Regions from separate parts of the Paenibacillus sp. BIC5C1 genome, predicted to be linked through region 3. Evidence: riboswitches for the same ligand, from Rfam matches in the RefSeq annotation. Region 3 holds a riboswitch; each other region holds the start of a gene.
What was found. Region 3 has a riboswitch for thiamine pyrophosphate ahead of tenA (thiaminase II). Riboswitches for the same ligand answer to the same signal wherever they lie in the genome.

Region 1: another riboswitch for thiamine pyrophosphate. It lies ahead of RS891_RS04600 (ABC transporter ATP-binding protein); the one in region 3 lies ahead of tenA (thiaminase II).
Region 2: another riboswitch for thiamine pyrophosphate. It lies ahead of RS891_RS19005 (thiamine phosphate synthase); the one in region 3 lies ahead of tenA (thiaminase II).

What each region holds. Positions count from the first base shown of each region.
Region 1 covers NZ_CP135922.1:986,098-994,374, forward strand. The annotation lists gene RS891_RS04565 (hypothetical protein) at 1-186, shown strand, start outside; gene RS891_RS04570 (MerR family transcriptional regulator) at 555-1,298, opposite strand; gene thiE (thiamine phosphate synthase) at 1,462-2,127, opposite strand; gene thiD (bifunctional hydroxymethylpyrimidine kinase/phosphomethylpyrimidine kinase) at 2,127-2,939, opposite strand; gene thiM (hydroxyethylthiazole kinase) at 2,936-3,748, opposite strand; gene RS891_RS04590 (ABC transporter substrate-binding protein) at 3,988-5,055, opposite strand; gene RS891_RS04595 (ABC transporter permease) at 5,104-5,919, opposite strand; gene RS891_RS04600 (ABC transporter ATP-binding protein) at 5,906-6,673, opposite strand; TPP riboswitch at 6,844-6,946, opposite strand; gene hisC (histidinol-phosphate transaminase) at 7,055-8,176, opposite strand; gene RS891_RS04610 (ATP-binding cassette domain-containing protein) at 8,201-8,277, opposite strand, start outside.
Region 2 covers NZ_CP135922.1:4,283,037-4,291,313, reverse strand. The annotation lists gene RS891_RS19010 (ABC-F family ATP-binding cassette domain-containing protein) at 1-1,473, shown strand, start outside; TPP riboswitch at 1,539-1,648, shown strand; gene RS891_RS19005 (thiamine phosphate synthase) at 1,872-2,558, shown strand; gene thiO (glycine oxidase ThiO) at 2,563-3,792, shown strand; gene thiS (sulfur carrier protein ThiS) at 3,789-3,992, shown strand; gene RS891_RS18990 (thiazole synthase) at 3,996-4,763, shown strand; gene RS891_RS18985 (MoeB/ThiF family adenylyltransferase) at 4,760-5,809, shown strand; gene RS891_RS18980 (winged helix-turn-helix domain-containing protein) at 5,971-6,660, shown strand; gene RS891_RS18975 (C40 family peptidase) at 6,800-7,300, opposite strand; gene RS891_RS18970 (thiamine diphosphokinase) at 7,583-8,224, opposite strand.
Region 3 covers NZ_CP135922.1:3,133,525-3,141,801, forward strand. The annotation lists gene RS891_RS14210 (zinc-dependent alcohol dehydrogenase) at 45-1,076, shown strand; gene RS891_RS14215 (MFS transporter) at 1,159-2,403, shown strand; gene RS891_RS14220 (DUF1349 domain-containing protein) at 2,469-3,062, shown strand; gene RS891_RS14225 (HAD family hydrolase) at 3,110-3,751, shown strand; gene RS891_RS14230 (AraC family transcriptional regulator) at 3,748-4,563, opposite strand; gene RS891_RS14235 (NAD(P)/FAD-dependent oxidoreductase) at 4,773-5,903, shown strand; gene RS891_RS14240 (hypothetical protein) at 5,912-6,202, shown strand; TPP riboswitch at 6,249-6,347, shown strand; gene tenA (thiaminase II) at 6,468-7,139, shown strand; gene RS891_RS14250 (GNAT family N-acetyltransferase) at 7,183-7,716, shown strand; gene RS891_RS14255 (TetR/AcrR family transcriptional regulator) at 7,766-8,277, shown strand, end outside.

The DNA.
Region 1 (8,277 bases), 2.1 Mb from region 3:
GATCTGGTGTTCGATGGGGAGATGGTAAGTGCATTTGTGGAAACCTTTACGGATTATTTCAGTGAGCCGGTTGACCTGTTATTCATTGTACTGGCGATTGTATCGGCATGGCAGATTCCAGGACGGATGGCGAAGACCAGTCTGGCATCGGATGCTTCTTCGTCTAATCACGCTCCTAGAGCTTAACCGATGATAGCAGGAAGCAGACCTGTGTAATACAGGGACTGCCTTCATCTAAAAAGTACTCAGAGTGAATGACTGTAATGGTTTATTCACATTGCGGCTGAGATACTAAAAGAGGGACGTGACGCTTTAGGGCGTACGTCCCTTTTTTGTGTAAACTGAGTAATGTTGAATCCCTTCGACTGTCTAGCACATTTGCATGAACACGGAAAAGTTGTGGGAGAAGGGAGTTCTATTTAATACGATCATATTGCCTGTATCGAGAGAGCAAGCTTTCCTTAGCAATAGAAAGATCGAAATGGAACTACTTGTCTACCTCTGATTACGTGAGGATCGGATAATGTTATATGCGGAGTCAATCCAGGTCTGGATTAACTGTTCTGATCAGCAAACGCAGCCATGGCATCCCTCATAAATACAGCCAAGCCATCACCGAATTGATCAATATTACGTGTAAAACGTTCGTCGTCTACGTACATTTGGCCCAACCCTCTGAAGGCTTCAGGAGAATAATTGCCCATATTGTTCAGATAGTTGTACCATTCCGAGATTCCGGCTTGAGCTTCGGCAGAGTTTGGATCCGTGTGACGAATTGCTGCAAGTCGAGTGTAGATTGAATTCATTTGATCGGATAGAGCTTTTTGCTCCCCAGGAGACTGGTTTTGTAACTTTTGATTAGCCTGATCCACTGCTTGGTCTCCCCAACGTTCCCGCGCTTCCTGCTCATACGGATTATGACTGAAATTAAACCCTTCAAATTGTTCTTTGGCTGTCATCTTAATTTCTCCTCTCACGTGTTGAACCGATTTATCAATGGTGGCGATCATTTGGTCCAACCGCTTGCGTTTCTCCAGCAAAATAAGGCGATGCATATTTAGAGCTTCTTCTCGATCGAACGATGGATTGTTTATAATCTCCTTGATATCTTTCAGAGAGAAATCGAGTTCTTTAAAAAATATAATCTGCTGCAGCATTTCCAGATTGGCATCTGAATACAGTCGATATCCGGCAGAAGTCACTTCGTCCGGTGTTAACAGTCCGATCTCATCATAATGATGCAGTGTGCGCACACTGATCCCGACAAGTTCGGCGACTTCTTTTACTTTCATGGCCATGATTACAACCTCCTTACACCACCGATTGTACAGCGTCACGTTACGTGAGAGTCAACAAATAAAAATAAGATGCAGGCATGGAAGCTGCATCTTGAGAATGACTGAATGTGCTGCACCCTTTATCTGGTGCAGCACACGGGCTGGCGGTGCAGGGAGCGCATGGCTACGCCTGCATCCCGCGCACCGCTGCAGCGAACTTCGCAGCCGCTGCGCGTACATCGGCCGCGCCCGCAATGGCGGAGATGACGGCTACGCCGTCGGCTCCTGCCGCCATCACGGCGGCCGTGGTATCGGGCGTAATGCCGCCGATACCTACCACCGGAACTGCGATGCCTGCGGCGCGCAGTTCCGCTACCCCAGCGGGGCCCAGCACAGCGTGGGCATCCGCTTTGGACCGCGTCGGGTACATGGGCCCGACGCCAAGATAGTCGGCGCCCGCCTGCACCGCACGGCGGGCTTCCTCCGCGGAGTGGGCGGATACGCCAAGCATCCGCCCTTCTCCGATGCGGGCGCGTACCAGCGCCGCGTCCGCATCGTTCTGGCCGACATGGATGCCGTCGGCCTCCACCGCCACAGCCAGCTCCACATCATCGTTCACGATGAACGGTATCCCGTGCTGGCTGCATACCTCGCGAAGCCGCATCGCAAGCGTGATGCGGGCTTCGCCAACCAGAGCGCCAGTTCCTTTTTCCCGGAACTGGAACAGCGTAATGCCGCCAGCAATGGCCTGGCGCAGCACCTCCACCGGGTCACGCGTCGTATTCACGCTGCCCATGACCAAATACACCTGCATCGCAAGCCGTACTGCTTCTGCATCCAGAGGGCGCATTACTGTTCACCCCGCAGTCTGCGCTGATACGCAAAATGATTCGTCGGTCCATGTCCGGCCCCAATCCCCAGCTCATCTTCGATGGCTGCCTGAATGAATGCTCGCGCGGTGATGACGGCAGCCAGTACAGTTGAGCCCTTCGCCAATTCGGCAGTAATGGCCGCGGAATACGTACAACCCGTTCCATGGGTATGCCTTGTCACCACCCGAACATTCTCCAAATAGTGAAAAGACTGCCCATCATAAAGCACATCGACAATCATGCCACTCCCCTCATCATGACCACCTTTCACCAAAGCATACGTGGAGCCCATCTGCACGATTCGTCTTGCAGCTTCTTCGCGCTGACTCAAATTCATAATAGACATTCCAGTAAGAAGCTCGGCTTCCGGAATATTCGGGGTCGTGATCAGTGCATGAGGCAGCAGCTCTGTAATTAGCGCTTGAACGGCCTCCTGCTGTAGCAGGGGAGCGCCTCCTTTGGCAACCATAACCGGATCGATGACCAGATTGGACCAGCCATATTGCTGCCATTTCTCGGCAACCAGTTTAATGATTTCGGCACTATAGAGCATGCCCGTCTTCACGGCTGTAGGATGAAAATCATCACCGGTCGAATCCAATTGTTGAGCGATACCATCGTAAGGAATAGGGAAGACGCCCTGCACACCTGTTGTATTCTGGGCAGCAATGGCTGTAATTACAGTCATGCCGTATACACCGAGCTCCTGAAAGGTCTTCAGGTCTGCTTGAATTCCGGCCCCGCCACCGTTATCGGAACCAGCAATCGTTAAAGCCTGCGCAATACTCATTGCGCACCCCCATCAATCTGGCGAATCTGTGCCCGCTCTGCGAGAATGTCAGGTGTCACTTGAGCCAGTTGATTCAGCAATTCGATCTGGAAGCTGCCCGGTCCCAGCTCAGCGGTATGTTCCGCCGCAATCTCTGCTGCAACACCATAGAAAGCGAGTGCCTCCACAACACTGCCGAGCAAGTCGTCTCCCGGTTTCGCTATGGCTGCAAAAGCACCAATTACCGAGCTGAGCAAGCAGCCTGCACCAGTCACTTGGGTAAGCAGGGCATGTCCATTACTCGTCAGGAATGTCGTTTGTCCATCTGTAATGACATCCTCGCGTCCGGTAATGACGACCACACAGCCGAGTTTTTGTGCTGCCCGTTCTGCTATTCCAATTCGATCGCCCTCGCCTTGACCGGCATCCACACCTTTGATACTCCAACGCTCACCGATGACATTGGCAACTTCCGCCACATTGCCCCGCAGCACCGTGAGGCGAAGCTCACGGACGAGCATCTGAACGGTTTCCGTACGATAGGCGGTTGCGCCAGCTCCCACCGGATCGAGCACAACAGGTACGTTATTTGAATTAGCTGATTGACCAGCCAAACGGATCGCCTCGACCACCTTTTCGTCCAGTGTACCAATGTTCAGTACAACTGCTCCCGACATCTTGGCAACATCAGCGACTTCTTCATGTGCATAGGCCATAAACGGAGATGCACCTAGTGCGAGCAAACCGTTGGCCGTAAACGGCGCAACGACAATATTCGTAATGTTATGAACAAGCGGATTTTGCGTACGAACACGTTCCAGATAAGACATATAAGTTCCTCCTTATAAATAAGCAATTTGAGAACAAAAGCAGGCAGGGCAGAGTTGCCCTTATATCAGTTGCTAACTCTGCAACGTTGCCGGTTTCCAATTAATGTCGGGTGTTAAACGTTATTCCCGGATAGCTGCAAAGTCCGTATAGAAAAGCCTAATAGAAGGCCCTCATCCTCGTTAAAGATTCCATTCGTCCCAATGTAATCCCGAAACTACTCTTGTGAGCGACACCTTTCTTACTCGCCCTGTAGATTAATAAAAGCATCCTCAGCCTTCACGGTATCCGGAATCAGTTCACTTTGAACCAACCATGCCCGAACATTTTCCCAGGACGAGGCGTCCTGACTGCCAAACGGCTGACTTTCTTCATTCATCAAGGGCAGTAAAATATTCAGACTTTTGGTTTCGATCTCCGGGTCAAGAGGAGACGTTTCGTTCTCATGTGCGAGCAGAATGTTCAGCGCGTTCTCAGGGTACTCTGTCACATATTTCTGTCCTTCTTGTATCGCTTTAATGAAGCGGGTAAGCTGATCCTTTTTCGCTTCAATGCCCGCATCACTTGCAGTGAGGACCAGTTCATAATAATCAGGTACACCGTAATCGACAGGATTGATCGATTTCATGGCATGGCCTTCCTTTTCCAGAATCAATTGTTCATGGTTAATAAAACCACCCATAATGGCATCTGCCTGTCCGGAAGCCAGGGAAGGGATCAGGTCAAATCCCACATCCACCAGATTCATCTTGTCGGGATTACCGCCATCCTGGCTGATCATGGTACGCACCATCGCTTCATACAGAGGGATTGAGGAATAGCCAACCGTCTGCCCTTCGAGATCTTTTGGTGACTTCACTTTACCGTCTGCTTCGGTCAACAGATGCACAAGCGGATGACGAACGACGGCTGCAATCGAACGTACAGGAATGTTCTCCCCACGAGCGAGCAAGATTTGCGGCTGGTAGCTTAGTGCCAGATCGATTTTCCCGGCGGCAACAAGTTTGAGTGAGTCATTGGTATCGGCAGGCATCTGGATATCGACATCCAGACCTTGATCCGCGAAGTAACCTTTTTCCTGAGCAGCATAGATGAAGGAATGCACTGCATTCGGGTACCAATCGAGCATGATGGACAGCTTGTCTTTGGATGCCGATGGCGTTTCTATTGCAGATGATTCTGTATCGTTTGCATTGAAATTTGAATCTGTAGCAGGTGTATTGGTAACCGTATTTCCGCATCCGCTGACGATCAGCAACAGGGTCATAAGCAGAATGGGGAGCAGGGAATAGAAATGCTTTTTGTTCATAACGTAAAGTTCCTCGTTTCTTTTGTTTTCTGTTTTGAAATCCGAAAGTTATCCAGCTTTTCTTCTACCTGCATGCCGCCGTGATGTACCGAATCTTCTCTCCATCCATGCAATGAGTACAAACAGGGCGATACCAAGCAGGGATAACAGCACGATGGCGGCGAACATGGCATCCGTGTTCATATTGCTCGACATTCTGCGGCTGAAGTAACCAAGGCCCTTGCTTCCACCGAGCCATTCACCGATCGTTGCACCGACCACACAATACACCACAGACATTTTCAGTCCCGAAAAGAAGGAGGGAAGGGCAAGTGGAATCTGGAGTTTGCGAAAAATATCCCACTTGCTGGCCCCCATCGTCAGCAGCAGTTCACGCTGCTCCGGATCACCCTGACGCAGGCCATCGTAGGTGCTCACCACTATGGGGAAAAATGCAATCAGGAACACCACCGCAACTTTACTCCACAAGGTGTAGCCAAACCACAGGATGAAGACGGGGGATAGGGCAATCAGCGGGATCGTCTGACTGATCACGATGAAGGGATATAACGCTTTTTCAATCGACCGATTCATATGCATACCAGTTGCAAGTACAATTCCGGCAACAATGGACAAGCCAAAACCAACGGCAACCTCCATCAAGGTAGCAGGCAGATGTGTAGCCAACAAGAGGTGGCGATGCTCATACAGCGAACGGGCAATCGCCGTCGGGGCTGGAATGATGAAGGAAGGCACCCATCCCATACGCACAACCCACTCCCAGATGACAAGCAGCAAGAGCATGAGCAAAAAAAACAGACCATAACGGGCAAGCCAACCTCTTATGCTATCCTTCATGCTGTCTCTCAAGTTACCGTATCGCATGCAATTGTTCCTCCAATAGTCGTCTCATCTGAACGAGAGCCGGTTCGTAGATCATGTCCGAATGTCTTGGACGTGCCAAAGGTACCGTCAGATCCTGCAGCTGTTGGCCTTGGCCCCCCGGAGTTAACAGGATAATCCGATCACTGAGCAGCAGGGCTTCTTCAATGTCATGTGTGATGAACAACACGGTTTTGCCCATGCCTTCCCAGAGCTCCAGTAGCCAGCGATGCATCTCCCGTTTGGTCAGGGCATCGAGTGCACCGAATGGTTCATCCAGCAGCATAAGTTGGCCACCTGTCAGCAAAGTGCGAAGCAGCGCGACACGCTGGCGCATACCACCTGACAGCTCGTTCGGGTAAGCATTCGCGTGGCCGGATAAGCCAAATCTGTCGAGACCAGCCAGAATGTCCGCTCGTATCCTTACCTTATCCTGCCGACCTGGAGTAAGTTCAGAGGGGAGTATGCAATTCTCCATGACGGTTCTCCAGGATAAAAGGAGGTCCTTTTGTGGCATGTAGGCCACCTGCCCCAGTCGCTTTCCTTCTTGAACCCAAGGAATGTCAATGGTTCCGTGTGTTGGCTCAAGCAAGCCTGCCAGCAGCTTGAACAGGGTACTTTTGCCGGAGCCGCTGGAACCGATGAGCGAGACAAATTCGCCTTTGGCTACACGCATCGACACATTGGAGAGCACGGGGGAATCCCTTTTTCCCGGGAAAGCGTAGCTCATGTTGTGAATGGTTATGTCGTTATTCATCTCGTTCCGTCCCCCCTTGTGATTCAAAATTCAAACCGCAGGATCTTTAATTACACCTTCTGATCTGCCCGCAGAACGCGAAAAAGACCCACCCATTTCCGGAGAAATGAGTGGGTCTGTAAGTTCAATTCACATTAAATTTCATCATCAACATGAAAAAATCCGCTTACTGAGAGGCCGCTCCACTTCCCTCCGCTGGTATGATCCAGATCAGGTTCAAAGGGTCCGAATCGTTCGATTCGTCTCAGCCGCAAGGCTCCCCTAGTGCAATGTTTAAGATATGCAGTTGTGTGTTCAGCATATATCACATGCAAGTGGAATGTAAAGAGTGTGGCCTAAAAGAAGTGTGAGTACTGTGAGTCAGGAAAGTAATCCAGGATTCTAATCGTTTGAATGTAACAGTGAATCAAGCTCACCGATCAGACGGACAATCTGCTCAGGTGTACCAATCGTAATTCGAAGCCAGGTAGGCATACCGAATTCGGCACCGCCGCGAACAGAGATACCTCTGTGCAACAATTTTTGGGTAATTGGGCCACTATCCTGCAACAGATCCACCATGATGAAATTTGTTTCGGAAGGGATATAGGGTAATTTCCACTGCTCAAAGGACTGCATTAACGTTTCCCGTCCCTGACGATTGTAGTGCAGGCAATGAGAAACAAATTCATGATCATCCAGGCTGGCCGAAGCAGCGGCTTGGGATGTGACTGTCAGACTGATGGGCAGCTTGACCCGGTTAATGCCTTCAATGATGCTTTCATTCCCGATGCCATATCCAATTCGCAGGCCGGCCAGTCCATATATTTTGGAGAAGGTACGCAAAATAATCAGATTATTATACTGCTCCAGCAGCTTAACCGTATCAGGATAATCTTCACTTTCCGCGAATTCATAATACGCTTCGTCCAGGACAACCACGACATGGGAGGGCACATGTTCGAGTAAACCGAGCAGGGCATCTGCCGTGAAAATGGTTCCGGTTGGATTATTCGGATTGCACAGCCAGATGATTCGGGTAGAAGCATTGATCCGCTGCCGGAATTGCTCCAGATCCAGCGAATGGTTGACCAACGGAACTTCGTGGATGACCCCGCCTGCCAGCAGCGTAGCGCCCTTATACCAGTTAAAGGAGGGCACCGGAATGAGTGATTCCTCGCCGGGATTAAGATAAGCTTGGGCGGTAAGGGTTAGGAGCTCGAAAGATCCACTGCCAAATACCAGTTGGGAGGTACGCACTCCCAGACGTTCCGCAAGTTTGTCACGCAGCAGTTGGCTGGAACTATCGGGGTATTGAGCCAAAAGATCGGAACCCAGCGATCTGACCGCTTCCGCTGCCAGGGGAGAAGAGCCAAACGGGTTCTCGTTCGCTGCAAGTCGATCTACACTTTCCAGTCCCAATTCCCGCCGGATCTGTTCCATGGATTTGGCAGGTGTATAAGCCGGAATTTGATTTAACAGATCTTTAACAGGAGGAGAGGGAACGGTTGAGAGGGATTGCATAATCATACCTTCTTTCCAATGGAATTAGATCGAGAATGATATCTGTTTCTGGGCTATCTGCTGTGGTGTCTCTTGTGGAGGAGTCAACAAGCGATTTAGAA
Region 2 (8,277 bases), 1.1 Mb from region 3:
CTTGCCGGAGAGCGTGTAGGTCTTGTTGGTGCAAATGGTGTGGGCAAGTCCACACTGATGAACATTCTTACCGGGAAATTGTTAAAGGACGAAGGGAAGGTCGAATGGACCCCCAAAGTTCGTTATGGATATCTGGACCAGCATACCAAGCTCACACCTGGAAAAACGATTCGTGATGTGCTTAAGGATGCGTTCCTGCCCTTGCTTGAGTTGGAAAAAGAAATGATGTCCATCACAGATCAGATGGCAGACGCCGATCCGGACAAGCTCGAATTGTTGCTGGAAGAAATGGGAGACATTCAAGAGCAATTGGAGCAAGGTGATTTTTATCTGATTGATGTGAAAGTGGAAGAGATGGCAAATGGACTGGGCTTGTCCGCCATCGGTCTGGATCGTGACGTGGCCGCGCTTAGTGGTGGTCAACGTACGAAGGTATTGCTTGCCAAGCTCTTACTGGAGAAACCAACTGCTCTTCTGTTGGATGAGCCGACGAACTATCTCGATGTGGAACACATCGAATGGCTGACGCGTTACTTGAAGGACTACCCGTATGCATTCATTCTGATTTCGCATGATACGGAATTTATGAATGAGGTCGTTAACGTTATTTATCATCTGGAATTTGCCAAATTGACGCGTTACGCAGCAAACTATAACAAATTCCTTGAAATGGCTGATATGAATAAGGCGCAGCATATTGATGCTTATGAGAAACAGCAGGAGTATATCAAGAAGCAGGAAGATTTTATTCAACGGAACAAAGCCCGTGCTTCTACTTCTGGTCGTGCCAAGAGCCGAGAGAAGCAGCTCGGTAAGATTGAACGGATCGATCGTCCAGACGAAGCGGCCAAACCCACATTCAAATTCAAGGATGCCCGGGCGAGTAGTAAAACCGTCTTTGAAGGCATTGATTTTGAAATTGGATATTCATATGCATTATTGCCCAAGATGACGATGACGATTGAGCGTGGGGAGAAAATTGCCATTGTTGGTTGTAATGGTGTAGGTAAATCCACATTGCTTAAGACTATCTTGGGAAAAATCCCACCAATCAGCGGTAAGACTTTCCTGGGTGACTATCTGGAAACAGCTTATTTCGAACAGGAAGTACGTGCAGGAAACATTACCCCGATTGAAGATGTGTGGAATGAATTTTCTCATCTGACACAGAATGAAGTCCGGGGCCATCTCGCACGTTGTGGATTGAAAAATGAGCATATCACTCGTCCGCTTAATGCGCTTAGTGGTGGTGAACAAGCCAAAGTTCGTTTATGTAAACTTCTGATGCGTGAAAGTAATTGGATTTTGTTCGATGAGCCTACAAACCATTTGGATGTTACGGCTAAAGCAGAGCTGAAACGTGCCTTGCAAGAATTCAAGGGTACCGTGCTGCTCGTATCCCATGAACCTGATTTTTATGAAGATTGGGTTACCAAAACATGGGATGTTGAAGCTTGGTCCGAGAAACAATAACGTAATAAATGGAAATTGTACGGTGACAAAAAAGGGTGTCTATGGTAACATAGGCTACAGCTTCATATGAACACTAGGGGGGCCGCACGATGCGGCTGAGATGGAAGAATGCGATTCCGGACCCTTTGTACCTGATCTGGATCATACCAGCGTAGGGAAGTGGCGCGTTTCAACTAATGACAAAGAGCGTTATCGATGACTTTTGCGATATTGCCTGCAAGATGAATCATGCATCTCTATGTATACAGCGTTGCGATTATGGATGGTTTCTATAGTTGTTATCCGTTATGTATAGAATAATTGCATGCGGCAGTCATTCAGTTGATCCATGAATTTTTAAATTCGTGGCCACTCCCCTACGGGAGTGGCTTTTTTTTTGTTTTATATCAGCTTATATCATGCAAGAGGAGGCGGACAGGACGGCAATCTTCCACGAACATGTAACAACAAAAGCTTTCGAACTGCATGTGGTTTCACCAGGTACAGGAGACATGGACTCTTTTCTGAATATTGCTAAGTATATATGGCAGTGGGTTGATTATATTCACATTCGGGAAAAAAGGCTGTCCTTTGAGCAACAGATGTATTGGGCGCAAAGTCTGAACACACAAGGTGTTCCATCTAACCAAATCATTATGAATGGCTTAGATCGGCTGGATCAACATACGTTGCTTGGTGGTGTGCATTGGGGGCAAACAGTTATTCGCAGTTACGATAAGGATGAGTTGAAGAGAGTCGAGCGGCTGCGCGTAGGCATATCGGTTCATTCTCCGGAAGAAGCAAAAGTTGCAGAAGAACGTGGAGCGGATTATCTCTTTTATGGGCATGTCTATGCTTCAAATAGCAAACCAAATTGCGAACCCAAAGGGCTTAGTGCATTGGCCGAGGTATGCTCCAATGTTTCGATTCCGATAATCGCAATTGGCGGGATTAGAGCTGATAATATTGCTGCCATTCGAACTGCTGGTGCCAGAGGGGCCGCTGTGATTTCAACGATTTGGGCGAACGATGAGCCGAAACTAGCCGCGGCATCATTACGGCAGGCAATCACAGATTCAGAGAAGTACGCCGAACCAGGGAGATGAGATCATGAGAGAGGAAGCAAGAAGTCGAAGCAGGAATCGTTCAGGCTATCATCCAGGAATCGTATCGGGAAGTAAAGTTGGAGCGGAAGTTCGAGGCAAGATTCATGCAGAAACCATTATTGTAGGCGGAGGCGTTATCGGTTGTGCCATCGCATATGAACTCGCTACCCGAGGACATGATGTTCTTCTGGTTGAGCGGGCGCGAATTGCTGGGGGAACTTCCTGTGCAGCCGCCGGGATGCTTGCTGCTGACAGTGAGGCATTCACTCATGCTGTAATGGCGAAGCTTGCACGGAAGAGTAGAGCTTTGCTTCATGAGCAGAAGGAACGAATCAGTTCGCTTAGCGGAGTGGAGATGGGACTGCAACAGCATGGTTTTATTACTCCTTTTCGTTCATACTGTGAGGTCACCAGTTACAAAAATAATCGATCGTCTACCTTATCTACAGAACATATTTGGTGGGATCGTGTCGCTGTCCAACAGGAAGCTTCATGGTTAAACAGGGATACGTATGGAGCATATTACAGACCCTCCGAGAGCGAGGTCCTTCCCGTCAATCTAACACAGGCTTATATCAGATCGGCTCAAGCTATGGGTGCGAGGGTGATGGAAGGTGTACAGGATGTCCGTTTGCATACGAATGTAAACGGTGTACAAGGAATCGAGACTTCAATAGGAACAATGACATCGAGAAATGTGATTATTGCTTCAGGGTTACAAGGTGATGAATTGATGAGACATGTTGGCCTGAAATCGCCTATTTTGCCTGTGAAAGGGGAGATTGCAGCGGTGCAGTTTTCACCCGACTATGTCGGTTACAGACCTGACAAAACGGTGTATGCAGAGGATATATATATTGTTCCTAAAGCCAATGGAGAAGTGTGGATCGGTGCAACAAGCCTGCCTGGAAGAACAGACATGAATGTTTCGGTGCAAGGTATTCAGAAGCTGCTTACAGCTGCGACAAATTGGGTGCCTGGCATGAAGGATGCGCATTTTATCCGAGCGTGGGCTGGTGTTCGTCCCTCGACTCCGGATAGATTGCCGTATGTGGGCGCTTGTGAAAGTGTTCCGGGTTTATTCGCTGCTTTTGGACATTATCGTAACGGAATATTGCTTAGTGCGATTACAGCCAGCCTCATGGCTGACTTGATTTATGGCAAAACCTCGGAAGAACTGGGGATTCAGGACCTTTGTCCAGAACGTTTGAACAGAAAGGAGATGTTGCAGTGAACATCATTGTCAACGGACAAACCATGCAAATTGAAGATAGCTTAGATCGTGTGGACAAATTGCTACATTCATTTAATTTGCAAGTAAAAACCGTCGTGGTTGAATTGAATCGTCAAATTTTAACGCGGGAATATCATGAAACGACGGCGTTAAGAGACGGAGACCGAATTGAAATTGTACATTTTGTGGGAGGCGGTTGAATTATGTTGAGGATTGGAAATTATGCGTTTGAATCTAGATTGCTGTTGGGTACGGGCAAATTTTCGGACTTGGAAGTGCAGAGCAAGGCGGTTGAGGCCTCAGGCACGGAAGTTTTAACGTTTGCAGTTCGGCGATTGAATCTGGAAGATCGTCACAAACAGCACTTTCTGGACACACTGGATTTGAAAAAGTATACCCTGCTTCCCAATACAGCGGGTGCTTCAACAGCAGAGGAAGCTGTGCGAATCGCAGAGCTTGCTCGAGCATCAGGACTTTGTGATATGATAAAAGTAGAAGTTATCGGCGATGGAATCACACTGCTTCCTGACCCGATTGAAACATATAAAGCTTGCGAGATCCTGCTTGAAAAGGGCTTTACGGTACTGCCTTATATTTCAGACGATGTTATTTTGGCCAAGCGATTACAACTACTCGGCGTACACGCTGTTATGCCTGGGGCTTCACCGATAGGGGCGGGAAGAGGGATTATTAATCCCTATAACCTGGAGATCATTATTGAACAAGCCGTTGTTCCTGTTATTGTGGATGCAGGACTTCGTGCACCTAAAGATGCTGCTCATGCGCTGGAGCTGGGAGCTGACGGTGTATTGTTGAATACGGCTGTTTCTGGATCTGGAGATCCGGTGAAGATGGCGAAGGCAATGCGGATGGGGGTTGAAGCAGGCAGACTGGCTTATGAGGCAGGCATGATTCCAGTTAAGCGCTATGCAGCAGCGAGCAGTCCCGCGGAAGGAATGGTTCATACATGACTAATCAGACACAATCTTCTGAACAGGGAGACCGCTATTCCAGACAGGAACGGTATGCACCTATTGGTAAGGAAGGTCAGCATAGATTGAATAACAGCAGAGTATTAATTGTTGGAGCGGGCGCGCTTGGTACGGGCATTGCTGAAACACTGGTACGTTCAGGAATTGGCCATATTACCATTGCAGATCGTGACTATGTGGAATGGAGCAATCTACAGCGACAACAATTATATATAGAGGAAGACGCCATTCAGCGAATGCCCAAAGCGATGGCTGCAAAAAAGCGCCTTTCTGACATTAATTCTACCGTTGAGGTTGTAGGTAAAGTGATGGACGTCAGAGTAGACGAGCTGGAGGAACTGGTTCAGAACGCAGACTTGATCATGGATGCCACAGATAATTTTGATACCCGGCTATTAATAAATGATATGTCTCAAAAGTATCGTATTCCGTGGATTTACGGCGGATGTGTGGGCAGTTATGGAATTACCTACACGTTTCTGCCTGGAGAAACACCTTGTTTAAACTGTTTGTTGGGTGAGGTTCCTTTAGGTGGGGATACATGTGATACGTCAGGCATTATCCCTCAGGCAGTGCAGATGGTTACGGCTAATCAGACTGCGGAAGCGATGAAGTTACTTAGTGGCAATGCAGGTGCACTGAGACGCAAGTTGTTATCATTCGATGTGTGGAGAAACGAATACATAGCCATTAACGTCGACGGTGCCCGAAAAGAAGACTGTCCTTCCTGCGGAGTAAAGGCTAGCTATCCGTACCTCTCTTCTTCAAACTTGGAAAAAACAGACGTGTTATGCGGTAGAGATACGGTACAGATTCGCCCTTCACGGCGAATGAATCTGGATCTACAGCATACGGCTGATCGCCTCGGTAAGCTGGATGAAGGCCACGTGGAGGCTAATCCGTTTTTGGTTTCTTTTACAACTGGGGGTCACAGGATGGTCATTTTTCAGGATGGGCGCGTCCTTGTTCATGGAACAAAAGACACGGCAGAGGCGCGTACGCTGGTTCACCGGTACTTTGGTTAAAGAAAAAAACAAATGAGTGTTCTGAGTCCGTTCCTTCCGGGAATGGACTTTTTCATTTTACGGCATGATAAACATACAACAATGCTGCGATGCACATGTGGGGATTAAAAGTAGTTTAAACCAATAAATGTAGCAGCGTATGAGACAGGCCGGGTGAAAAAATGAAAACTTCCATATTACTGGTTGGCAAGGGAGATCTGGTTTCTTTTATTCAAGGCATATTGTGTGCTGAAGGGTATCAGGTCGAGCAAATGGAGTGGGCAGATCTGAACCGTCTTTCTGAATTAACGCTCACGAATCTCAATATGATCATTTTAATGAATGAAGGATGTCATGAAGATACCCTGAAACATGGACTAGAGTCTTTTGTGCACATAGGAGTCACTTCTCCTTTACTTGTGATAACTCCCAAGATATCGCCTGAATTAATTGTGGAATTACTCGATTACGGCGCTAATGATGTGATGGAAGCACCTATTCACGGTAATGTGATGATGGCCAGAATTCGAAATTTATTACGCGTGTTCTCGCATGTTTCACAAGAAGACGAAGAAGTCATTGTAGTGCATGATCTCAAGGTCAATCTGCGTTCACGTCGTGTAAGTCGTGCAGGCGAATATCTGATATTGACTCCGAAAGAATACGAATTGCTGGAATTTTTGGCCCGTCATGTGAACGAGGCATGTCCCCGGAGCGTTATTTTAAGGGAAGTATGGGGATATGATTTTGCAATGGATACCAATGTGGTGGATGTGTATATCAAACATTTACGGGTGAAGGTGGATAAGGGGAGGAGTATCAAATTAATTCATACCGTCCGTGGCATCGGTTATATGCTTCATACCCAATAAAAGAGGTTGTATCGCTGTGCCTAACGCTTGCCCTTCCTCCATATAATTCCAGTTTGGACAGAGAAATTTATGGGGTAAATATAAAAGGACCGGATCACTAGATCCGGCCCCAATCGCTTTGTTGTATTCAAAATATGAGCTACAGTACGCGGCGAGCTTTAATATATGTTTTTTTCCAGTTGCCCGAGTTCAAGTCGGAAAGAGTAACACCTGGTGATCCGTACGTGTGCAGCACTTTTCCGTCGCCTGCATATACGCCTACGTGAGTAATATTGGAGCCTGTAGAGCGACTACCGCTAGAAAAGAAGACCAGATCTCCAACGCGTAGATTTGCTTTAGACACAGCTACGCCTTCTTTGGATTGCTGAACGGATGTACGCGGCAAATCAACACCATACTTTTTAAAGATGTATTTCATAAAAGAAGAGCAGTCAAAATTTTTGGTTGTAGAAGTTGACGCGCCAAATTTATATGGAGTTCCTGTAAAGGTTTTACCATAATTCACGATTTGTTGTCCTGTGGATACAGAAGCGCTTGCTGCCTGTGCAACAGGTGCATTTGTCATTAATACAGCTCCAAAACCTAGTGTAGCGCACAACCCGACGGTTACGGCCTTTTGGACAAAGATGTTTGTTTTCATGTGAGTACCTCCAAAATTCGTTTTCGTTTAGTTGCTAGAGCGAGTATAACAGCTTTGTAACAGCCTAGAAATTGGATGAAACCTCATCATCCTTAGGGCCTCAATGGTTTGGGTTTGTTTATTAAAATACCATTAAAAATGTCAAAAAATTAATCATTGACGAATCTTTATTGTTACAACCATAGAAAATACCCTTGATATATCAAGGGTATTTGTTGTTTTATACGTTTATTATCAGGCTAAATTATTGGTTACAAAAACGTAATAAGTTTAGACGAAAGGTTAATCTTTGCTCTGAATAATGAGTAATAACCCACTATCGATCGAGACGGTGCCAGATTTGCCGAGCAGTTTGTTGCTAATCCCCAAAGATTGTCCCATGCGTATAGTTGCGTGATCTAGCGGGTACATGAAACCTTCCAGTGTAATACCTGTTACTTCATTAGTGAGTGGGAGGAGAGAGATGTACTCATATCCACGGTCTTCCACAAAAGCTTGGGAGGTCGTTAGCATCATATAATTGTGTTCATCCTGCAAAGTACAGGAAATATGATGCTGCATAGCGCGGACCATAATATGTACGTTAGCCAGTGTATGATCCATGCGAGTGCCCGTTGCGCCCAGCATAAGAATGTCAGTAGGCTCAAGATCCAATGCTGTTTCAAATGCCATCTCGGTATCTGTCAAATCCTTATGTACAGGATCGCAGGTGATTATCCGTTCGCTGTTATCTTGTACACGTTCCCGTTCCTGCTCGGTAATGGAATCAAAATCTCCTACTGCGATGTGTGGCTGAATTCCGTTTTCTATTAAGAATAATGCCCCGCGATCTGCTGCGATAATGATGTCATCCTTACCGATTTCTTTTAGAAATCGGGGAGAGAGGTGCCCGCCTGTAAAAATAACAATTCGCTTCTTCGTCATTCTATTTCATCCTTCCTAATCAATAAAGAAACAATTCACTTCTATATGAGGTG
Region 3 (8,277 bases):
CTTTATTTCAACTTATATAAAACATCGACTAGGAGGAATATTCAATGAAAGCACTCGTATATCAGGATCTTAAACAGGTGACTTACCAGGATATTGAGGAGCCAACCATTCAAAAGCCAAACCAGGTAAAAATTAAAATCTATGGTTCAGGTATTTGCGGTACAGACCTGAATATTGTCAAAGGCAAAGTGCCTGCGAATAAAGGGACGATTATTGGTCATGAAGGTGTCGGCACAGTAGTTGAGGTGGGCGATGAAGTTCGTGGTTTCAAGATCGGTGATCGGGTATTGGTTGATCCCACGCAATCTTGCGGTACCTGCTCCTATTGCCGCGAAGGTCTGTTCATCTATTGCGAGAATTTTGATGACTATCAAGTAGGCATGACGACACACGGAACCTTTGCTGAATATTTTGTTGGGGACGAAAAGTATATCTATGCCATCCCGGATTCCATGAGCTGGGAAACGGCCATGATGATCGAACCACTGGGATGTGTACTTCAGACGTTCATGAAAGCAGGGACTAAGCCTAGTGACTCTGTACTGGTCCTCGGTTCTGGTGCAATCGGTTCCCTGTGTCAGCTTGTGAGCAAACGATTGGCAAGGCTTACTGTAGGCACGGAAGTTGATCCATTCCGCAAAGAGTTCGCTTCAGAGATCGCGGATCATGTGTTCTATCCTCAGGATCTGACACTGGATAAAGTATACGCGATCAATAATAACAAGAAGTTTGATATTGTAGTGGACGCGGTTGGTAACCAGCTTCATGTAGGCTTTGAGATGATTGCCAAAGGCGGCAAGATCATTCCCATGGGTTATGACGACAGCTATGAGGTCACGTTCAAATCAACTGCCGTGATTAATGATGGCATTAGTATCATTGGTGCGGTAGCTAATCACTCGATGATCAGTACAGCATTGAAATTTGCACAAAGTATTCCGGAACTGGAGCAAATGGTTACCTCTACGGAACTGCTGAGTGATTATGAACAGGCATTCAATGGGACAATCGGTTATCATCTGCGTACCGGAGAGAAATTGCCCATGAATTCGGTTAAAACAGCTCTGATCTTGTAAGCATGTAGACATTAGCGGTTTTACCGCTGCGAAAAGCAGGAATACGCAGCGGTGAAACACCGCAGAAAAGGGGAGATATCGATTGAAGCTGCTACAGGATTTGCCGAGAAATCCGCGGTACTCCATCTTACTTGAACCGGTATGGGCCATTCCGGGCACGATTGTTCTTTTTTATGCTCCCTTATATATGAAGGAAGCCGGACTTTCGGATATTGAAATTGGTTTGATCAATTCGGTGAATCTTTACTTTGCCTTTATATTTCAGTTATTTGCGGGTTCAATCACGAATAAGCTTGGTCGCAAGCGAACAACACTGATTTTTGATCTGATAGCCTGGAGTGTTCCCATGTTCATCTGGGCGTTTTCCCAGAATTTTTGGTTGTTTTTGATCGCTTACCTGTTGAATGCAACCTCCAAATTTGTGACAGTTTCCTTCAACTGTCTCATTATCGAGGATGTTGAGGAACACAAGCGCTCCAAGGTATTCGCCATTCTTAACATGATCATTACTGGTGCTGGAGTACTTACACCGATCGCCGGGGTAGTGATTGCCGATTTTGGCATTGTGCCAACACTAGCCAGTATTTATTTTGTCGGTGGCATCCTCATGACCGTCATGTTCTTCATTCGCAACCGATATACGGATGAGACCGCAGTAGGGAAGGAACTTATGGGAATGCATAGCCAGACCCGGGTGATTCAGAGTCTGGCTTCCAGTCTGCGACTTTTCGGCAAATCGTTCTACAAACGGAGGCTTTTACCGATTATTCTCATCACGGTGCTTTCCAATCTGATCCTGCAGCTGAACTTTTTTCAGGTGATTTTTTTCAAGGAACAGTTAAAATTCAATGATCAGATTATTTCATTTATCCCGGTCGTCACCGCAGTAACCGTCATGCTCTTGTATTTAGTCATTATCCCGCGTCTGAAACGGCGTTCAGAAGAAACGTATGTCAGTTTCTCGATCATTCTGAGTACAGTGGGTGCAATACTTTTTCTGTTGATACCTGCGGGGAATATGGCCATGTTATTTCTGACTCTAATTATACTTGCGGCAGGCAATTTCATCTTGCAAACGTATCGGGATTCACTGCTTATGAACCGATTGGGTACACATGAAAAAGCAGATATGTTCTCGGCTGTGCAGACCGTTATGACGTTAACAGCGATTCCATCAGGTTACCTGACAGGGCTGCTGTATCACTATAACCCCGTGCTGTTATTCAGTGTCATTCTTGTACTTTATATCGTACTCATGGTCATCATGTTATTCCTCCCTGATCCCCGGAAACACTCCCAGGCAATCAGTACTTACAAAAATATGTAGGAGAAGGGGTTTTCTGTATATGAAACGAATATATAATACAGAAAATGAACCTGGGAGGCATAGCAATGACAAACGTATTTGCAACAGAAACAAGAAACCAAATGAACTGGATTAATGAGCCGAAGAGCTGGTCTTATACCGATCAAGGAGTTCTAATTGTAGAAGCTCAGGCTGATACGGACTTTTTTCAAGATCCAGCGGGTAAGCATATCCGTGCAACCGCGCCATTTCTGTCGATGCCGGTGCCTAACGATTTTGAAATGACGACCCAGCTAACCGTGGACATGCAACATCAGTATGATTCCGGATGTTTGATGGTGATGGCGGATGAGCGAAACTGGTGCAAACTTTGTTTTGAGTATGATGGAAAAGCGGCGACCATTGTGTCGGTAGTAACAAAGGAAGGTTCATCCGACGATTGTAATTCGGTTGAAGTTCCCGTAACCAATCCTTATCTGCGCATACGCAAAGTGGAGGACTGCATTTCATTCTTTTATTCACCCGATGGGGTGGAATGGAAATTAATTAGATATTTCGGCATGCCGATAGAGGGGGAGATCCGGGCTGGAGTTGTTGGACAGTCACCAGCCGGAACGGGATGCACCTGTCACTTTTTGTCGATGAATGTTACCCGTCCGGACGTGACTGCACGCTTCTAAGCCCATCTCCCTGCCAATCGGCTGATCATTGGAGGGAGAAAAGCGGAATGGTAAAAGCTTTTATTTTGGATTTTGATGGACTTATTGTGGACACGGAGACACCTTGGTTCTATGCTTTTCGCGATATTTATAAAGAGCATGGACTTGAACTTGGCCTGGAGCTTTGGTCGAAAAATGTAGGGACATCGTTTGAAGAATTTCATCCTTTTCTATATCTGGAGCAAGCGTTGCAAAAACCGATCGATCATGATCATATCAAGTTGCTCTCTGAACAGAAATATGAAGCATATCTGGGGCAGGCAGCCATTCTTCCAGGCGTGCATGAGCTGCTCCAGTCTGCCCGTAAAAAAGGGATTGGGCTTGCCGTTGCTTCCAGTTCTACCCGGGATTGGGTTCATGGTTATTTGCGGACACTCGGCATTTTCGAACTATTTGATGTCATTCATACAGCAGAGGACGTCAAGCGGGTCAAACCGGACCCGGAATTGTATCTGCTTGCCCTGGAGAGTCTCGGGATCGGGGCGTCCGAAGCGGTTGTGTTCGAAGACTCACCGAATGGACTGAAGGCAGCCAAAGCCGCGGGGATTCGCTGTGTCATTGTGCCTAACGAGGTAACGCGTAATCTGGAATTCTCGAAGTATGATCTGCGGTTAACCTCGCTGGCAGAGATCACGATGGAAATTCTTTAACCCTGGTATTGCTTGCGTAACTCAATAGGAGAGATCCCTTCATATTTTTTGAAAACGGATCCAAAATAACTGGCGCTGTTGAAACCGACAGCCCGAGCAATCTCGTGGGCCGTTATTCCAGCGTTATGGACGAGCATTTCCTTGGCCTTCAATAACCGATATCGTGTCAGATAATCAAGCGGAGTCATTTGGAATTCCTTTTTGAATATCCGATTTAGATGCTGTTCGGTGACGTCCATTTGCTGAGCCAGCATGGAGAGCGAGATATCCTGATCATAATTTTGCTTGATAAAAGTAACCAGTCCGCCCAGCTTTAATCGGGCATCCGAACGTTCATAAGCACCATAACGATCGCCATCAATCGTTAACCTGACCAGAAGCATGTACAGCAATGCGGATACGTGCCAGATCTGATCCTTGTGCCGGGACTGTAGCGCCAACGTTATTTCATGCAGCAGGATATGAAGCATTCCATCCGGCTTGAAGGCGCGCAGCTCCCCGATTTGCAAGGTATGCAGAAACCGTGGCAATAAATAGCCATTAAAAGACAGACAATCGAACAACAATGAATCACTCAGATTGTCGTAACGATATGTCACCTCCGGAAACATAATAAGAGCTGTTCCTTTTCGAATTGAAAACTCATGATTTTGGGCTGCGATTTTCCCTGTTCCCCCGATACACTGCACAATACTGTAATCCCGCGAATGGCCGTTCCAATTCATTAATTCATCTACGGTCAGCTGGTTTTGACCTGTAATCATAAGCGGCATATCGGGATCCAGTGAATTCCCCATACTAGGTTTCGGCATCGTTGTGTTATTCCTCATTTCGTTAAAGGTCGTGTGCGTAAATGGCGTGGATACAGCGTTAAAAGAAACCTGATTTGAATTATATTACATAAATAACATTTTATCGAAAACCTTTTAGGAACATGTATCATAATGTCGATGCCGTACCATTATCAGACGAAGCAGTATGCGTTATAATGGTTACAGTGATTTAGGAAAGGGATGCAGTCATGAAGAAAGTCATCGTCGTAGGATCAGGAATTCTTGGGGCTTCCACAGCGTATCAATTGGCAAAACGGGGTGCGGAAGTTCTTATTATAGACCGGAAAGATCGGGGACAGGCTACGGATGCTGCTGCCGGGATTATTTGTCCATGGTTATCTCAGCGCCGTAATCAGGATTGGTATCAGCTTGCCAAGGCAGGTGCACGTTTTTATCCCGGGTTGATTGAAGAACTCAAGAGTGAAGGGGAAACGGAAACAGGTTATGCTCAAGTTGGCGCTCTTAGTATCCATACGGATGTGGAGAAAATTAACAAGATGCAGGAGCGGGCACAACTTCGTAAAGAAAATGCGCCGGAGATTGCCGATATTACCCGTCTGGATGCAAAAGAAACCCATGAGCGTTTTCCTCTTCTGGAGGAGAACTTTCAGTCAGTCTACATCAGCGGAGCTGCGCGTATCGATGGACGCGCGCTGCGTGATGCTTTAATTCGATCGGCTCAGCGAAATGGGGCGGTCCTGATGAATGGGGACGCGACACTTCAATATGAATCGGACCGAGTAACTGGAGTGGTTGTTGAAGGTAAAGTCATATCGGCTGACGAGGTTATTGTGTGTGCCGGCGCTTGGGCTAATGAACTGTTGAAGCCCTTGGGCATTGATTTTAAGGTTCATTATCAGAAGGCGCAAATTATGCACTTGCAGGTTCACGATCGAGAGGACACTGGGAACTGGCCTGTTGTCATGCCTCCTTCGGATCAATATCTGTTAGCCTTTGATCAACAGAAGATTGTGATCGGAGCGACTCACGAAAATGATACTGAAGGATACGATACAAGAGTAACCGCAGGCGGAATGCAGGAAATTTTGAATAAAGGATTGGAACTGGCTCCCGGTTTAGCTGATAGCACGTTTCAGGAAGTAAGAGTAGGATTTCGTCCATTTACACCAGGTTTTCTTCCAGTAATGGGTGCTGTTCCAGGTTGGAATGGTTTGATCACAGCCAACGGGCTTGGAGCGTCTGGTCTAACGATGGGGCCTTTTATTGGAAGTCAACTTGCCAAATTGGCTCTGGGTATGGATTTGGATATCGATATTCAGCCATATGACCTTGGAAAAGCAATGGATGATCAGAAATGAGGTGAACTATGACGTATTCACAGCGCTTAACCCACGGCTACTCCTCAGACATCATCTATCTGGAGCACCAGATTGCCATCGAAGAAGAGGAATTGGCAAAAGCTGAGGAAAAGCGGCGGACATACGAATCGGATTTAGATCAGTTAAGGACGTCTCCCGGGCATCATTCAACTTCAGCAACGAACGTCTCTAATGAGCAAAAATGGGTCGATGAATTAAACAAATTACAAAGTATAATTAAGGATATCCGGACCCGACTTAAGAACTTGCAAGAAGATTTAGCAGAACTTGAAGATTAATAGGAATGGATTGACATTTGGAAAAACACATGTTGTAATAAGCCTGAGCTATTTGCAGGGGGACTGTTCGCAGTTGAGAAGGTTAAAACCTGACCCTTTGAACCTGTTAGTTAAGACTGACGTAGGGAGCAAATGACATGTACTCATGTTATTTTGCCCTTGCCGAAAATAGGTCAAGGGCTTTTTGGTCTGCATTTTGTACGACAGAACGCGATAGCTGGATGTGAAGCGGGACATTATGATTTTAATAAAAGGAGAAATGATCATGTCATTTTCGAGAACGTTAAAAGACAAGTCCAGAGCCGTATGGGAAGATGGATACAACCATCCTTTTTTACACGAGATGGGAAAAGGCACATTGGATCAGGAAGCGTTTAAGTTTTATCTTCTTCAGGACTATACATATCTGATTGAATATGCGAAGATTTTTGCCATGGGTGCGGTGAAGGCGACAGATGAAAAACTGATGACGAACTTTACGGTGATTCAACACGCTATTCTGTACGAAGAAATGGATTTGCATCGAAATTATATGAATGGATTTGGGATTACACTGGATGGAAATCATGCTGTCAAACCATCACTATACAACAAGGCGTATACGTCGAATATGATGAGTGTTGCACAAACAGGTGGGGTAGCCGAAATCATCGCCGTCATTTTCCCTTGTGCATGGACGTATTACGACTATGCCACAAGATTAAAAGAACAATATCGAGATTCATTAGAGGGCAATTTCTATCAGACTTGGATCGAAAATTATGCAAGTGATGAATTCCGCGACTCATTCGAATGGTTCTATGATACACTTGATGCATTATGTGAACATAAAACCGAGCAGGAGCTGGAGGCCATAGAAGACATATTCAGAAGAAGTGTTGAATTTGAATATCTGTTCTGGGATATGGCGTATAAACGGCAACTCTCGTACTTCTGATGAATGCAATCTACTACAACCAGAGATAAGGATGAACATACAGATGGACAATCGTGAGGAACGTATCTATTTACGATTTTTGAATGTGGAGGACGCGCCGACACTGCTGGATTTGCAGATCCGGAACCGGGCTGTTTTCGAAGAGATATCGGCAAGTGAACGATCGGAGACATTCTATACACTGGAGGGTCAAGTTGCACTTCTCGAAGGTTGGAGCAAGGCCAGGGAAGAAGGGAAACGATACTCTTTCGGGATCTTCCTGAACCATACACATGAGCTCATTGGAGAGATTTCTCTGTTCGAACTTGAACTGGATTCCACAGCCAAATGGATTGTCGGTTATGTGCTGGATCAGGTACAGAATGGCAAGGGATACATGAGTGAAGCCCTTCGGCTAGCCCTGGATTTCGCCATGAATGAAGCGGGAATAAAACGAGTGGAGGCAGGTGCACTTCCCGACAATGCCGGATCAATTCGAGTGTTGCGTAAAGCGGGCTTCCAGGAAACAGATCGCCAGAATATTAAAATCAAGGGGATTTGGAAAGAACATGTGATGTTTGCAGTGGATTTGCAGTAGATTATTAGATGTCTTGAAGTGAACCGCTCAAATCATCCAGGGGGAGCTTATGAATAAACGGAAACAAATGTTATTGGACTCAGCACTTGTGCTCTTTGAGAAACATGGAGTAACCAACACCTCCATTCAAATGATCCTAGACGAGTCAGGTGTGTCCAAAGGAACATTTTATAAATTCTTTGGTTCCAAGGATGATTGTATTCTTGCCATTCTAGAGCAGCGTGTAGAGGAAGATATGATGATTCGCAAAGATTTGGAGAGCCGAAGCTATGCATCCGATTTTGACTTACTGGTAGATCAAATTATGGTTCCGATGATTTTGCCGGAAAAAAAGCTTGTTGTGGAGCTATTCTGGACAGGCTTCTACTCTGGAGAATGCAATCTGGAGAACTTGACTCGTATGCAGTTAAATTGGTTATCTGACCGACTGGTTCAGGTATTTGGTGAAGAATTGAAACCCTTTGCTTATGAAGGGGCTATTTTTGGTTTTGGCATGATACATCAAATCTCGAATATGTGGAGAAACTTCCAACTTGCCCAGCCGAATTGGAAGCATCTTGT